Regions from separate parts of the Micromonospora sp. CPCC 205539 genome, predicted to be linked through region 1. Evidence: riboswitches for the same ligand, from Rfam matches in the RefSeq annotation. Region 1 holds a riboswitch; the other holds the start of a gene.
The links. A riboswitch is a leader RNA that binds a small molecule or an ion and turns the genes downstream of it on or off. The one in region 1 is predicted to bind cobalamin.
Positions count from the first base shown of each region.

Region 2: linked by a shared signal. The riboswitch ahead of cobN (cobaltochelatase subunit CobN) and the one ahead of V6V47_RS00815 (ribonucleoside-diphosphate reductase subunit alpha) in region 1 are both predicted to bind cobalamin.

Region 1 covers NZ_JBAKHW010000001.1:178,890-184,058, reverse strand. The annotation lists gene V6V47_RS00835 (peptidoglycan DD-metalloendopeptidase family protein) at 1-182, shown strand, start outside; gene V6V47_RS00830 (histidine phosphatase family protein) at 195-773, opposite strand; gene V6V47_RS00825 (CbtA family protein) at 770-1,579, opposite strand; gene V6V47_RS00820 (CbtB domain-containing protein) at 1,570-1,773, opposite strand; cobalamin riboswitch at 1,806-1,943, opposite strand; cobalamin riboswitch at 2,040-2,256, shown strand; gene V6V47_RS00815 (ribonucleoside-diphosphate reductase subunit alpha) at 2,394-4,784, shown strand; gene V6V47_RS00810 (ribonucleotide-diphosphate reductase subunit beta) at 4,823-5,169, shown strand, end outside.
Region 2 covers NZ_JBAKHW010000005.1:56,106-61,274, reverse strand. The annotation lists gene V6V47_RS06725 (maleylpyruvate isomerase family mycothiol-dependent enzyme) at 122-925, shown strand; gene V6V47_RS06720 (hypothetical protein) at 1,254-1,589, shown strand; cobalamin riboswitch at 1,744-1,921, shown strand; gene cobN (cobaltochelatase subunit CobN) at 2,148-5,169, shown strand, end outside.

The DNA of each region.
Region 1 (5,169 bases):
AACGGGCCATGCGCGGCTACGGCTACACCGGCCCGATCGACGGTGTGCCGGGGACGAACACGTGGAAGGCCGTGCAGCGACTCGCGTCGGGCTGGGGCTACACCGGCCCGATCGACGGGGTGATGGGCGCGAACTCGTGGCGGGGCTTCGCCCGGTTCCTCAACCAGAACCAGTGGGACTGACACCGCCCAGCACTAGAGCCGTAGCTGCCACCGAGCGCCGTTGCTGGTGAGCTGGACCATTGCCAGCGGCCCGACGTCGAGCTGCCGGAACGTTGCCAGCGGCAGGTCGAGGGCGTGCACGACCGCGACCCGGATCACGATCGGATGGGTGACGGCGGTGACCCGTTGGCCGCGTCCGCGCTGCCCGTCCAGCCAGCGGCCGACCCGGTCCCGCAACTCCAGGACCGATTCGCCTCGAGGTGGCGCGGCGTCCGATGTGGACAGCCAGGCCCTTAGCGCATCGGCCTGCTCGAGACCGACCTCCGCCAGCGAGCGTCCGGTCCAGTCGCCGTGGTCGCAGTCGGCCAGCGCGGATTCCAGGACCGGTGTCAGGCCGAGGGCGTGCGCGGTCTGGGTGGCCGCCGTGGCCGGGCTGGAGAGGCAGACGTCGGTGCTGCGCAGGGGGCCTCGCCGGTCGGCGCCGGCGGGGGACAGGGCGAGGGCGGCCCGGAGGCCGCCCTCGTCCAGGCTGTCGCTCCCGCCGCCGAACCGCGCCCCCCGGATGGCGGCGGTGTGCGCGTGGGCGACCAGCCGCAGGCTGGTGGCGGTCACGAGCCGACGGGTACGCCGACGTTCGTTCCCGCGTTGTCGGCGCTGCCGCGAACGCGCCGGCGCCGCTGCTCGTGGTGCAGCAGGGCGGCGAACAGCAGGCCGATGCCGGTCCAGAGCACCACCTGGGTGCCGAGCGAGGCCAGCCGGAAGTCCCACAACAGGGTCGCGGGGAAGTCGGCTGGGACCTCCTGGAACGACGGCAGGACCACGTAGGACACCGTGGTGACGAGCAGGAAGCCGCCGGCCGTCGCGGTGGCGCGCAGCCAGCTGGGGGCGCCGTCGCCGACCGACCGGTAGCCGAGCGAGCCGGACCAGACCGCCACCAGGCCGAGCACCACCATCAGCAGGTAGCAGCCGGTGCGCTGGTTGATGGTGGCCGGGTCACCGACGGCCGGTGGGTTCGCCGGATACTTGAGGAACGGCACGATCACCGCACCGAGCAGCGCAGCCCCGGCCAGCAACAGGCCCGACCGTCCGTCGTCGTAGACGCGCCGCCGGCGGCTCAACAGGACGTACGCGGTGGCCAGCAGGCCGCCCATCGCCGCGCCGAACAGGCCGGTGGCCAGGAACAGGCCGCCGCGCTGACCGTCCCTGCTGACCAGCGCGTCCTCGTGGTCGTGCCCGCCGTCGGTGGCCTCGGCGTGCGACGCGGCCTCCTCGATGGCGATGGCCGCGTCGACGTGTGGTTCACCGACGACGTAGGCGAACGTCCCCGCGAGCAGGCCGGCGACCAGGCCGGCGAGCAGCCCGCGGAGAAGAACGGCGACGAACGAGGGTGGTGCGGTGCTGGTGGCGGTCAGTGGCACGGAACACCGAGCAGGTGCCGACCATCGTGCATCAGCTCGTGCAGGTACGTCCCACTTTGCGACACCGCCCCCTGGTCGAAGGCGACGAGATAGGTCAGCAGGGCGAGCGCGGCGACGGTGGCCAGCACCGCCCACAGCAGGCGGGCGGAGTTGGCGGGGTGCACCAGCGGCTGGCTGGAAGTGGAACTCGACATGGACACAACCTCCTCGGGGATGACGCGTCCCCATCGCAAGGCTGCGGACAACCGAGTGTCCTGGCTCGCGGCCCCCGGTCGAGAAGGGGAACCGCTCACAGTGGCGCGACCGCGCCGGACTCTCACCGGCTTCCCTCGCGTCGCCGCAGATTGTGCGTCGACCGTATCGATGTCGATGCGGTCGGTCAACCATGGCCGTCACTGCTGCGACCGAAGACACGCCCGGAAACGACATGTGGGGTGTGACAACGGCAGCGTCCCTATATATGGTGTCGAACGCAGCTGGTTCGACCGCTCATCCAGAGTTGTCGAGGCAAGAGGGAACCTGGTGAAAATCCGGGACTGCCCCGCAGCGGTGAGTGGGAACGACCGCCGTCATCAGCACTGGACCACCACACGGTCTGGGAAGCGACGGCCAGTAGGAGACCGGCGAGTCCGGTCCTGCCCGCGAGTCCGAAGACCTGCCAGCGCGCCGTACACCCGCACCCGGGTGGGCGGCGGTCCGAGGCCGCGTGGGACGGCCGACGCCATCTGACCCACGGCCCGTCGCCGTGGCGTCCGCCGGTGTCCGCCCCCTCGTGTCCGAAGCCATCAGGTCTCGAACTCGCGAGGAGTGAGTGGTGACAGTCACCCAGGTAGTCCCTGCCAGCGGCGACACGGCTGCCGAGCAGCCGGTCCGGCGGCGGACCCAGATGCACGTCCGCAAGCGTGACGGCGCTACCGAGCCGGTGGATGTGAACAAGATCGTCCGGGCGGTCGAGCGGTGGACCGACGACCTGACCGACGTCGACCCGCTGCGGGTGGCGACCCGGACGATCAGCGGCCTGTACGACGGCGCGACGACAGCCGAGCTCGACCGGCTGTCCATCCAGACCGCGGCCGAGATGATCGGCGAGGAGCCGCAGTACTCCCGCCTGGCCGCTCGGCTGCTGGCCGGCTACGTCGAGAAGGAGGTCCGCCGGCAGGGGATCACCTCGTTCAGCGCGGGGATCCGGATCGGCCATGCCGAGGGCCTGATCTCCGACGACACCGCCGCGTTCGTCGCCGCGCACGCCCGAATGCTCGACGACGCCGTCGACACCGGCGGCGACCGGCGCTTCGAGTACTTCGGTCTGCGCACGGTGTACGACCGGTACCTGCTGCGCCACCCGAGCAGCCGGTTGGTGCTGGAGACCCCGCAGTACTGGCTGCTGCGGGTGGCCTGCGGGCTGTCCCAGACACCGGAGGAGGCGGTCGGCTTCTATCGGTTGATGTCCAGTCTGGCCTACCTGCCCAGCTCACCGACGCTGTTCAACTCCGGCACCCGGCACACCCAGATGTCGTCCTGCTATCTGGTCGACTCCCCGCGCGACGAGTTGGACTCGATCTACCAGCGGTACGCGCAGGTGGCGAACCTCTCCAAGTTCGCCGGCGGCATCGGCATCGCGTACTCCCGGGTCCGGTCCCGGGGGTCGTTGATCCGCGGCACGAACGGGCAGTCCAACGGGATCGTGCCGTGGCTGCGCACGCTGGACGCGAGCGTCGCCGCCGTCAACCAGGGCGGTCGACGCAAGGGCGCGGCCTGCGTCTACCTGGAGCCGTGGCACCCGGACATCGAGGAGTTCCTGCAACTGCGGGACAACACCGGCGAGGACGCCCGGCGCACCCACAACCTCAACCTGGCCAACTGGATCCCGGACGAGTTCATGCGCCGGGTCGAGGCCGACGAGGTGTGGTCGCTGTTCGACCCGCACGAGGTGCCGGAGCTGCCCGACCTGTGGGGCGAGCGGTTCGACGCCGCGTACCGGGCGGCCGAGGCGCAGGGCCGTTACGTGCGGCAGGTCCCGGCGCGAGAGCTGTACGGGAAGATGATGCGCACCCTGGCCCAGACCGGCAACGGGTGGATGACCTTCAAGGACGCCGCCAACCGGCTCTGCAACCAGACCGCCGAGCCGGGCAACGTGGTGCACCTCTCCAACCTGTGCACCGAGATCATCGAGGTGTCCAGCGACGCCGAGACCGCCGTCTGCAACCTCGGTTCGGTCAACCTCGCCGCCCACCTGACCGACGACGGTGTGGACTGGGAGCGGCTGCGGGCGACGGTCCGCACCGCGGTGACGTTCCTCGACCGGGTCATCGACATCAACTACTACCCGACCGAGCAGGCCGCGGCGAGCAACCCCCGCTGGCGGCCCGTCGGGCTCGGGCTGATGGGTCTGCAGGACGCGTTCTTCGCGCTGCGGCTGCCGTTCGACTCGCCGGCCGCCCGGGAGCTGTCCACCCGGGTCAGCGAGGAGCTGTACCTGACCGCCCTGGAGACCTCCGCCGATCTGGCGCGGCGCTTCGGCGCGCACCCGGCGTACGGGGAGACCCGGGCGGCGCGGGGGCAGTTGCAGCCCGACCTGTGGGGTGTCGAGGGCACGCAGACCGCGCGGTGGGCTGCCCTGCGGGAGCGGGTCGGCGCCCACGGCCTGCGCAACTCGTTGCTGGTCGCGGTCGCCCCGACCGCCACCATCGCCTCGATCGCGGGCTGTTACGAGTGCGTCGAGCCGCAGGTGTCCAACCTGTTCAAGCGCGAGACCCTGTCGGGGGAGTTCCTCCAGGTCAACACCGCTCTCGTCCGCGAGCTGAAGGCCCGTGGCCTGTGGACCGACCGGGTCCGGTCGGCGATCAAGCGCGCCGAGGGGTCGGTGCAGGACATCGCCGAGCTGCCCGCCACCGTCCGGGAGTTGTTCCGGACCGCGTGGGAGCTGCCGCAGCGGTCGCTGATCGACCTGGCCGCCGCCCGTGCCCCGTTCATCGACCAGTCCCAGTCGCTGAACCTGTTCCTGGCCTCGCCCACCATCGGCAAGCTCTCCTCGATGTACCTGTACGCCTGGAAGGCCGGGCTGAAGACCACGTACTACCTGCGGTCGCGTCCCGCCACCAGGATCCAGCAGGCCACCGTGACGGCTGTCGCGCCGGTGGCGACCGACGCCGAGGCGCTGGCCTGCTCGCTGGAGAACCCCGAGTCGTGCGAGGCCTGCCAGTGACCGCCGCCGACATCACCACCGACACGAGGACCACGCACATGCTGCTCGACCCCGGGATGGACCTCACCCTCCGTCCGATGCGCTACCCGCACTTCTTCGACCGGTTCCGCGACGCCATCCGCAACACCTGGACCGTCGAGGAGGTCGACCTGCACACCGACCTGACCGACCTCGACAAGCTCACCCCGGCCGAACGGCACCTGGTCAGCCGCCTGGTGGCGTTCTTCGCCACCGGCGACACGATCGTCGCCAACAACCTCGTGCTCAACCTCTACCAGCACGTCAACAGCCCCGAGGGCCGCCTCTACCTGTCCCGCCAGCTGTTCGAGGAGGCGGTGCACGTCCAGTTCTATCTCAACCTGCTCGACACGTACGTGCCCGACGA
Region 2 (5,169 bases), on a different contig from region 1:
CCATGCGGATCAGCGTGGTCGACCCGTGGGCCTCCGGGCAACGGATTTTCCGCGTGGCCCCGCCGCCGGGGGCGGGGAATTTCCGCTGTCGGTTGTCGAAGGGGGGTGGTACAAAGCCGCGGTGGAAAAGACTCTGGAGTTCGCTGACCTGTTGCGCCTGATGGAGGAGCGATCGACCGCTTTCCGGGCGGCGGTCGCCGCGGCACCCAGCCTCGACGTGCGGGTGCCGACCTGCCCCGAGTGGACGTTGTTCGACCTGGTGCAGCACCTGGGCGAGGGGCGCCGCAAGTGGGCCGCCATCGTGGCCGCGGGGCCCGCTGACGCTCCGCCGGCGATGTCCGCCCCGGTGGCGCCCCGGGAGCGCGAGGCACTGCTGGCCTGGTTCGCCGCGTCGACGCGGGAGTTGCTGGACGCGCTGCGGGAGGCCGGCCCGGATCGTGGTTGCTGGACGTGGTGGGGTCCGTCGCAGTCGCCGCAGACGACTGGTGCCGTCGCCCGGCACCAGCTCCAGCAGGTCGCCGTGCACACCTACGACGCCCAGGTCGCCGTGGGCGCCCCGCAGCCGCTGCCGGACGAGGTGGCCCTCGACGGTGTCGACGAGTTCGTGACCACCTGCGTCGCGACGACGGCCGCGTGGCCGCACAAGCCCGCGGTCGTCGACTACCACGCCACCGAGGGCCGTTCCTGGCGGCTCTGGTTCTCCGCCGACGGCGCCCGGACCGCCCGCCTCCCCACGCCGGTCGCCGGCGAAGGCCCCGAGGCGGCCGTCGCTGGCGAGGACTCGGATGCGGCCTATGTCTCCGCCCGGGGCACTGCCCATGAGCTGGTCATGTTCTGCTACGGCCGCATTCCGATGGACTCGCTGCGGGTCGACGGCGACCGGCGCGTCTTCGACCAGCTGATCGCCTGGGAGCCGGAGGAATAGGACACGACGACGGAGCCGCCGCCCTGCGCCGACCTCGGCCTCAGCGCGCGGCGGTGGGTCCGCGGCCCGGGATGATGTACAGCAGTCCGGCCCGCCCGGTGGCGATGAGATTCAACCCCGTAACCGGCCGCCGCTCGTGCCACCCTCGATCACTGTGTCGTGAGCAGGTCCCCGGCGGGCGTGGACAACTGCTGACGACACAGTGATCGAGGAGTCGGCAGTGGCACAGCCACGAGCGGCGGGGGTCAGGGGATTTACAGGTGGGGTGCAGGGTCGTTTCAGGGTGGGGTGGTGCACTGGTAGGGGTTTGAGGGAGAGGGGACGCGCCATGGGGTGGTTCAGTCGGCGGTCTCGGGGTGGCGAGGCGACCCCGACGAAGCTGGACCGTGAGGCGACCCGGGACGACCTCGCCGCACTCGAGGCGTTCATCGCCAGCCGGCACGGGGTGGAGTTCTATCTCGAGCCGGAAACCACCGCGACGGATACCACGGTGGTGGCGATCGCGCACGACGGCGAGTGGATCCGTCGTCGTACCGGCACGCCCCGCGCGGCGGGCGCCATCGCCCGCAAGCACGCGGTGCCGCTCTACGAGGCGGGCCGTACCGGCTATCCCGAGCGGATGCGGGTGTGGAGCCGGGCGCACCCGGAGCGCCGAGCACGCTGAGACCGGTTCCGCGCAACGATCTGGCTCCGGCGCTGTTGCGTCCGTTGAAGCAGAGCAAAGGGTGCGCGACAGCAACCCGAGGCAGTGCCGCGGCAATCGCTACTCCTCGATGGCTGCGACCGGGATGCCGTTGACCGGCCTCGGACGGGTGTGGCAGCATTCGCGACCTGACGGCAGTGAAGGAAGCCGGTGTGATTCCGGCGCGGTCCCGCCACTGTCACCGGGGAGTCATCCCCCCTCGCGAGTCACGGCCGTGTGTCTGCGGTTGGAAGGCCGGGGGAGAGCGTCGATCCGGGAAGCCAGGATACTTCGGCCGTCGGGACGTACCCCAGGGCGTGGACACCCGAGGAGGACCCGATGACGCACGGCGTCTCATTCATCGATCAGTATCGCTACGGCTGGCATGGCGGACACCACGCCGCCCTCGGTCGGGCTGTCGGTCGCATCGGCCACCGGCACCGCTGAGCCGCGCACGCCAGCGCTGACGCCGCACGCACCCACCCGCACTCGTCCAGGTCGCCCGCGTGGCGGCAGGGACGTCACTCTCCGGAGCCTTCCGTGCGCATCCTGCTGCTGTCCACCGCCGACACCGACCTGCTCGCCGCCCGTGCCAGCGGCGCCGACTACCGGTTGGCCAACCCCGCCCGGGTCTCCGCCGACGAGGTGCCAGCCCTGCTCGCCGGGGTCGACCTCGCCGTCGTACGTCTGCTCGGAGGTCGGCAGGCGTGGTCGGACGGCCTCGCCCAGGTGCTCGCCACCGGTCTGCCGGCGGTCGTGCTCGGCGGCGAGGCGCTGCCGGACGCGGAGCTGATGGCCGTCTCCACCGTGCCGTCCGGGGTGGTCACACAGGCGCTGGCGTACCTGGTCGAGGGTGGTCCGCAGAACCTGGGGCAGCTGGCCCGGTTCCTGTCCGACACGGTGCTGCTCACCGGTGAGGGCTTCGCCCCGCCCGCCCGCACCCCGGAGTACGGCGTGCACGGCGACAACCCGGCCGACCCGGACCGGCCCACCGTGGGAATCGTCTTCTACCGGGCGCACGCCCTCGCCGGCAACACCACCTTCGTCGACGTGCTGGCCGACGCGGTACGGGCGGCCGGCGGCAACCCGCTGCCGATCTTCTGCGGCTCGCTGCGCGGCCTGACGACCAACCCGCACGGCCAGACTGCCGGCGCCGACGCGCACGAGGCCGCCGACAACGGCCTGCTCGGGCTGTTCAGTCGCTGTGACGCGCTGCTGGTCACCGTGCTCGCCGCCGGTGGCGCGGTCGCCGCGGACGCCTCCGGCGGCGGCGACTCCGACGCCTGGGACGTGGGCGCGCTCGCCGCCCTGGACGTGCCCGTCATCCAGGCGCTCTGCCTGACCAGCACCCGTGCGCAGTGGGCCGAAAGCGACGCTGGACTGTCCCCGTTGGACGCCGCGATGCAGGTGGCGATCCCCGAGTTCGACGGCCGGATCGTCACGGTGCCGTTCTCGTTCAAGCGGATCGACGCCGACGGGCTCTCGGTCTACGCCGCCGACGAGGAGCGGGCCGCCCGGGTCGCCGGCATCGCGGTGCGCCACGCCCGCCTGCGGTACGTGCCCAACGCCGACAAGCGGGTCGCCGTGGTCCTCAGCTCGTACCCCACCAAGCACTCGCGGGTCGGCAACGCCGTCGGGCTGGACACCCCGGTCTCGGCGGTCCGGCTGCTCGCCGCGTTCGCCGACGCCGGCTACCACCTCGGCGACGCACCGGTGCCCGACGACGGCGACGCGCTGATCCACGCGCTGATCGCCGCAGGTGGTCACGACGTGGAATGGCTCACCCCGGAGCAGTTGGCCGCGGCCGAGGCCCGGGTGCCCGGGGAGACGTACCGGCGCTGGTTCGCGGACGTCCCGACCGCGCTGCGCGAGCGGATGCGCGAGCACTGGGGTGAGCCCCCGGGCGAGCTCTACACCGACGGCGGGGACATCGTGCTGGCCGGGCTGCGGTTCGGCAACGTGGTGCTACTGATCCAGCCGCCGCGCGGCTTCGGCGAGAACCCGATCGCCATCTACCACGACCCGGATCTGCCGCCCAGCCACCACTACCTGGCCGCGTACCGCTGGCTGGCCGCACCGGTCACCGACGGGGGCTTCGGCGCCGACGCGGTGGTGCACCTCGGCAAACACGGCACCCTGGAGTGGCTGCCCGGCAAGGGCCTCGGGCTGGCCGCCGACTCCGCACCGGACGCCGTCCTCGGCGACCTGCCGCTGGTCTACCCGTTCATCGTCAACGACCCCGGCGAGGGCACCCAGGCCAAGCGGCGCGCCCACGCCGTCGTGATCGACCACCTGGTGCCGCCGATGGCCCGCGCCGAGACGTACGGCGACCTGGCCAAGCTGGAGCAACTGCTCGACGAGTACGCGACCGTGCAGGCGCTCGACCCGGCCAAGGTCCCCACCGTACGGGCGCAGATCTGGGACCTCGTCCGCGCCGCCGAGCTGCACCACGACCTGCACGCCAACGCCATGCCGGCCGCCGACGACTTCGACGAGTTCGTGCTGCACCTCGACGGCTACCTCTGCGAGGTCAAGGATGTGCAGATCCGCGACGGACTGCACATCCTCGCCGCCGTACCGACCGGCGAACCGCGGGTCAACCTGGTCCTCGCGGTGCTGCGCGCCCCGCAGATCTGGGGCGGCACCCGCGCCCTGCCCGGCCTACGGCAGGCGATCGCGGCCGCGTACGGGCTGAACGAGCAGGAGCTGCTCGCGGAACCGGGCGCCCGGATCAGCGCGCCAGCCGGGCTGACCGACGTCGTGGACGGACCGGCCGGCACCGCCGCCGACGCCGTCGACCTCATCGAGGCGGTCGCGCGTCGGCTGGTCCTCGCGATGGAGACCCTCGGCTGGGCGTCCGACTCCGTCGACGCGGTCGTCGAGGAGGTCACCGGCCGGTCGATCCCGGACGTCGCCGCGGTGCTGCACTTCGCCGCCACCGAGCTGGTGCCCCGACTCGACCGGACCACCGACGAGCTGACCCACACGCTCGGCGCGCTCGACGGCCGGTTCGTGCCGCCCGGGCCGTCCGGGTCACCCACCCGGGGCCTGGTCAACGTGCTGCCCACCGGCCGCAACTTCTACTCCGTCGACCCCAAGGCCATCCCCAGCCGCAACGCCTGGGACGTGGGGGTGGCCCTCGCCGACTCGCTGCTGGCCCGGCACCTCGCGGACACCGGCGCGTACCCCCGCTCGGTCGGTCTGACCGTGTGGGGCACCAGCGCCATGCGAACCCAGGGCGACGACATCGCCGAGGTGCTCGCGCTGCTGGGCTGCCGGCCGGTCTGGGACGACCGGTCCCGGCGGGTGACCGGGGTCGAGGTGGTGTCGACGGCCGAGCTGGGCCGGCCCCGCGTCGACGTCACCGTCCGCATCTCGGGTTTCTTCCGGGACGCGTTCCCGCACGTGGTGGCGCTGCTCGACGACGCCGTACGCCGGGTCGCCGCCCTCGACGAGCCGGACGCGGAGAACTACGTCCGGGCACACGTCGGCGCCGACCTCGCCGAGCACGGCGACGAGCGAAGGGCCACCGCCCGGATCTTCGGCTCCAAACCCGGGGCGT